One region of the Ruminococcus sp. AM26-12LB genome, then DNA from elsewhere that is predicted to be linked to it. Evidence: riboswitches for the same ligand, from Rfam matches in the RefSeq annotation. Region 1 holds a riboswitch; the other holds the start of a gene.
The links. A riboswitch is a leader RNA that binds a small molecule or an ion and turns the genes downstream of it on or off. The one in region 1 is predicted to bind cobalamin.
Positions count from the first base shown of each region.

Region 1 (3,161 bases):
CGGATATCACCTTTCCATTTCCTGCAAGCAGATTCATGATCGTCAGAGAGGTAACTGACTTGCCGCTTCCACTTTCTCCCACCAGAGCATGGATCCTTCCGCGTTTTACTTCCAGGCTGACATCTTTTACTGCATGAACCATTCCGTGAGATGTCTGAAACTCCACATGTAGTCTTTTTACCCTTAGGACATCATTTTTGGGCTGTTCCATTCTGTATTCCCTCCCCCAGATAATTAAATGCCAGAACAATGATCATGATCAGTATGCCCGGATAAAACATCAGTCTTGGATAAGTCTGGATATAACTTCTACTGTCACTGAGCATGATCCCCCATTCCGGTGTCGGTGCCTGCACACCAAGGCCGATAAAGGAAAAACCGGCAATTGACAGAATGATCGAACCGATTTCCATTGTTGCCAGTGCGATCACAGATGGCAGGATATTTCTCAATACATGCCTAAATATGATCCTTGCGTGGCCGCAGCCGCCGGCTTTTAGTGCGGTCATATAATTTTTATTTTTTTCCTGAAGTGTCAATGCTCGGGCAAGCCTTGCATATTCTGCCCAGGATACGACCGATAAGGACAGAATCAGATGAGCGCCGCTGGCTCCTACGGTTCCTGCAATGGCAAGTGCCACAATAAAGACCGGCATAGCCATAAATACATCAATGATCCTCATAATTATGGAATCGATTTTTCCACCTACATATCCGGCAAACAGTCCGATAGGCACCCCGACACATACAGTAATCAGAAGCACCGTAAAGCTATAGCTCAGTGAATACCGGCTGCCCCAGAGAAGTCTTGATAAAATACATCGTCCCAGCTGATCAGTACCTAAAGGATATGCCGCCGACGGATTCTTTAATTTTATCGAAACATCCACAAGCAGTGGATCATGCGGCGCCAGTACAGGTGCAAAAATAGCTGCCAATGCAAAAATTATGACCACCATCAATCCTATTTTTGTTTTCGGTGACCGGAATACCTGTTTCCAGTACAGATTCTGGATCATGCTTTTTTCTGTTTTCTGCTTTCTTCTGCTTTCCATTCTATGATCTCTCCTTTACTTTAACTGGATTCGCCGGTCAATCGCAGAATAGGCGATATCCACAAGAAAATTTAATACTACAATGCCAACAGCCAGAATAAAGATAAAACATTGCAGCACCGGAGTGTCTTTTGAGATCACGGATTTCAATGCCAGATTTCCGATTCCCTGAATTGAAAAAATACTTTCTATCACAGCTGAGCCACAGAAAAAACCGATCACAATTGATACCAGACGTGTCAGCACAGGAATCAGGATATTTTTCAGACCATGACGCAAAATTACATTTACAGATGACAATCCCTTAGCTCTGCTGGCACGTATGTAATCCTGCTTCAGCACCTGTATCATATTGGTACGGATCAATCTCGTCATAATTCCAAAGAAACTGATATCCATGGCAAATGCCGCAAGAATCGGGATGCCTCCGGCATCTCCTCCGATCACGGAAATCACTTTTAGCTTTACTCCAAATATATAGAGCAGCATCAGACCGATCCAGAAAGACGGCATAGATACACTGAGGGACGACAAAATGCGAATGACTTTATCCAGAACTCTGTTTTCATAAATTGCCGACAAAATTCCAAGAGGGACTGACACGATCATCAACAATAAAAACGAAGTAACTGCCAGTTTAAATGTCTGTGGAAAATATCTTTTTAATTCCTCAAAAGCCGGTTTTCTGGTAGAATATGATTTCCCAAAATCGCCATGAAGTGCCTGATCCAGCCATTTCCCGTATTGTACCAGCACCGGCTGATCCAGTCCTTCCTCATGCCGTACTTCTTCTACCTGCTCCGGTGACGGATGCTCATATTTTTTCTCCGCCAGCACTCTGGCAGCATCACCTGCCGATATAAAACTCAACATAAAAATAATAAATGTAACCGCCAGCACTACCGGAATCATAAATATAAAACGCTTTGCAATTACTTTTCCCATTTTCATTTCTCCTCATTTTTCATCTGTTTATTCGGTTAAAATAAAAAAAGCTGATATGATCCAGCATCATATCAGCACAAAAAACAAACCTCTACCTCAGGCAGAGCTTATTCCTTCTGTATCCCATCCGAATCAGAATTCTTCTGTCAAAAAGGCAAGTCTCCTGACTCCAGTTCTTCCTACTTACCATCTTCCCGGATCTCTCCAGTGATATTTTGGTTTTCGTCCCTGTCACAGTAGCGGTGGCTGTTCTGGCATTTCACCAGATTCCTTATTAAGTACTTTGTACACCCTTCTGACTATTCAATTTTCATAGTTGTAAGTATCATAATATCATACTTTTCTTTTTATATAAATAGTTTTTTTGTCAAATATAAAATATCTGAACATTTCATAGTGAAACCCGGATATTTTCTGCCTGTATTATTATAGATCCCTTAAGTAAATAACATTATGTATGAACGGTGACTTCTTTATATTTCCGTATAATGATCATATAACTTACGAATAATAAAACAGCTGCACTGCTCCATGCACAGATCTCTGCATAGTATATTCCATCTTCACCGATCAGTTTTGGCAGCAGCAGCGCAACACTGACACGCATTATAAATTCTGCAATGCCGCTGGCAAGCGGAATCAAAGTATTACCCAGGCCCTGGATAGCGGAACGATACACATACAGCAGATACAGCACCCACAAAAAGACAGCCATGATAAACAAATACTTATATGCTATATCCAATACCTGTCGGGTCTGATCCGGTTCACCGGATACAAACAGGGACAGTACATTACGTCCAAACAGTACCATCATGCCGGAAATGAAAGCCGAAGTGAGCACTGCCATATAAGTGCCGCTGCGCACGCCTTTTCGAATCCTCTGATATTTCTTTGCACCAAGATTCTGGCCCACATAGGTTGTAATAGCATATCCATATGAAACGGCAGCCATCTCCAAAACCCCATACAGCTTGTTCGATGCCGTAAATCCCGCCACAAACAGAAAACCAAATCCATTGATCACATACTGTACCACAAGTCCTCCCACGGAGATGATCACATTCTGTATCGCAAGAGGAACCGCCAGTTCCAAAAGCCGCAGGCTCATAGAGGGCTGCCTGTAAAAGTCCTTCTTTTCCAGGCGGATATCCGGGATTT
Region 1 is NZ_QUJX01000022.1:26,909-30,069, reverse strand. Features, by position in the region: gene DW694_RS14985 (ABC transporter ATP-binding protein) at 1-211, opposite strand, end outside; gene nikC (nickel transporter permease) at 192-1,055, opposite strand; gene DW694_RS14975 (ABC transporter permease) at 1,071-2,000, opposite strand; cobalamin riboswitch at 2,136-2,310, opposite strand; gene DW694_RS14970 (MATE family efflux transporter) at 2,452-3,161, opposite strand, start outside.

Region 2 (3,161 bases), on a different contig from region 1:
TTCCGCATAGGCGGACAGACTTTTTATATGAAACAATTTATAAGCGATAACGCTGTATACATCCTTCAGTGACAGATCCGCATTTCCAAAAGTGATGGCTGCAAGTATGGAAAAAATAAGGAATCCTGCAAGTCCGATGAGAACTGCCACATACATGGATGTTCTGAGCACCTTATCTTTTTTTCTCTGTGAAGCTGTTTCTTTCACTGCATTTTCTCCGATCAGTCAAGATTTACGTCCGGATATAATCCCTTTGCAAAAGTTTCGATTCCGTCCTGGGTACGTGTTGCACTTGCATACATCTCACTGAGCATGATCGGGTAAACACGTCCGTTCTTTACTGCGTCAAGGCTCTTCAGGGACTCATCATCCTGGATCACTGCAAGCTGGCTGTTCTTAACAGTTTCCGGATCATCTCCTGCATATGGCATGTAAACCACAAAGATCACGTCAGGGTTGGCTGCGATGATATCCTCTTTTCCAACGGTGGAAGCATCCGGGTTTGCAAGAGTTGCGCCTAACTGTGTTACCATATCTCCGCCAAGGCTCTTTACGCCATAGTTTGTGATGTCATCTCCAAGAGGCTCCAATACCATTACGCTTGGTTTGTCTTTTACATCTGCAGTTGCAGTAAGAGTTTTGTCGATCACTGCTTTTGCATCATCAACGATAGCCTGTGCTTTGTCCTGTACATCGAAGATCTTTCCGATATTTAAGATATCTGTGAATTCATTTTCCAGTGTTCTGTCGCCGTCCGGACGAGTATTGGTGTTGTAGTAGGTGTTGCAGCCTTTGTCGATCCAGTCTGTTACATTTCCCAGATTCTTATCAGAGAAAAGAGAGCTCCAGGATAAGATCATGTCCGGCTCCAGCATTGTTACAGTTTCAAGGGATGGGGTAAATTCGTCAAGATAATTTGTTTTTGAGAATGCTTCTTTGAGATCTTCCGGAACTTCATTATCAAGACCTGCGGTAGCTACCAGGTGGTCTTCCAGACCAAGTGCGAGCATAGTCTCAATGCTTCCCTGATATACAGCAAGGACTTTTTCCGGTGCTTTTTCATAAGTGGTTTCGATTTCGTTTCCATCGTAATCATAGGTTGTGATGGTCAGAGGATATTCTGTCTTGGTTGCCTCTGCGGAAGAATCTTCGGTGTCTGCAGACTCTGTACTGTCTTCTGCTGCCGGCTGGTTGTCTTCCTTGATGGTCTCGGAGTCTGCTCTCTCTGCGGCATAAACAGCCGGAGCTGCTGATACGGTCATTGCCGCTGCCATTACCATTGCCATGATTCTTGTGGATACATACTTGTTTTTCATTTCATTTCCTCTCTTTTCGCCTGTTTTATCTCCTGTTGCCTATGGGTAACCGAAAAGATGGGGCTTCATAAAATCTGCACGGAACACTTTGTACGGAAGCTCCCACTTACATACTGTCAAGCAGGTTTCCTGACTTACAGACTCAGAAAAAACTCCGCAAAATAAAAACTGATACACCATTCATCTTTTAGCCGATCATGAATGATGTATCAGAATTTTCTCCAGAATCTCTCTGACATCGGGATTTCGCCTTCTCACATGAGTTTCTGCAATGGCATGTGAAATCCCTTCTTCTGTATACAGTGGCCGCAACCGCTCAGGCTTTTTACCCGATTCCCTCTCACAGTATCCGGCAGCATATGTGCCGGTGATACTGTTCACTTCACAGCAATTCAATTACGCTGATACTGATTCTAACATACCGGTTTTCCAATTACAACCTTGAGGCCGGATTTTTACAGTTTTTTGCAGAAATAGTCTGCCCGGAGAGATCCCTCTCAGATCTTTTTCAGCTTGGCAAAACCGGCGAACATTTTTTTCACGCCGACTTTGTCAAAGTCTACCGTCACTTCGTAGTCTCTGCCGCCGTCTGCGATATTTTTTACGATACCGACTCCGAATTTCACATGACGGACCGTGTCTCCCTCACCATAGTCCAGGCTGTCCGCCTTCTTCACTGTGAAATCTTTTTTCTGCAGGGTGCTCTTTGCCTGGAAATTCATTTTCATCTGGGCATAGGCGCTTTTCGGAGATACGATATCATCTACTCTGGGCTTTTTCTCCTGAATGGTATGTCCAAGATCTACCAGCTCCCGTGGAACCTCCCTTACAAAACGTGACACACGGTTATACTGAGTCTCCCCACGGATCATCCGCTGTTTTGCACAGGTTAAAGTCAGTTCCTTCATGGCACGGGTGATCCCCACATAACAGAGCCTTCGCTCCTCCTCGATATCCGACGGATCACCGGACCAGATGGAAGCATATCCCGGAAAAACACCGTCCTCCATTCCCACGATAAATACATTGGGGAATTCCAGTCCCTTGGCACTGTGAAGGGTCATCAGCAGCACATAATCCTGATCCGGATCAACAGAATCGATATCTGCCACCAGTGCGATCTCCTCCAGAAATGCAGAAAGTGTTGCCGGCTGTCCGGCCTCCTCCATGGCTTCCTGGAAGGATTCTGTCTTGGAGATCAGCTCATCGATATTTTCGATCCTCGCCTGGGCCTCCTCCGTTTTCTCTGCCTCCAGTTCCTTCACATAACCGGTAAGCTCAATGACCTCTTCCAGGGTTTCACGGACTGTATAGGCCTCTGCCTTACTTTTCAGTCCCTGGATAAAGGATACAAAATCATTGATCTTTCCTGCTGCCCTGCCAATGGACGGTACTTCCTCCACCACGCGTAGCGCATCGTAAAAGCTCAGGTTCATCATATCCGCATAGTCCTGGACACGGCCGATGCTGGTGAGTCCGATCCCTCTTTTTGGCACATTTAAGATCCTGCGCACAGCCAGATCATCACTGGCATTGTCAATGGTCTTCAGATAGCTTAACAGATCCTTGATCTCTTTGCGGGCATAAAAATTCACGCCGCCGACAATCTTATAAGGAACATTTGCCAGGAGAAATTTCTCCTCAAAGAGACGAGACTGGGCATTGGTCCGATAAAGTACTGCACAGTCCTTGTACTGGAACTTCCCGTTGCGGCGCCCCTGGATGATCTCTCCTGCAACATACTCCGCTTCCTCAAATCCGTTGTTGAACTGACGGAAATGTACTTTATCGCCCTCTTCGTTCTCTGTCCAGAGGCGTTTTTCCTTACGCTCTGTGTTATTGACG
Region 2 is NZ_QUJX01000007.1:166,046-169,206, reverse strand. Features, by position in the region: gene DW694_RS07135 (iron ABC transporter permease) at 1-207, opposite strand, end outside; gene DW694_RS07130 (ABC transporter substrate-binding protein) at 222-1,316, opposite strand; cobalamin riboswitch at 1,418-1,700, opposite strand; gene pcrA (DNA helicase PcrA) at 1,814-3,161, opposite strand, start outside.
Region 2: linked by a shared signal. The riboswitch ahead of DW694_RS07130 (ABC transporter substrate-binding protein) and the one ahead of DW694_RS14975 (ABC transporter permease) in region 1 are both predicted to bind cobalamin.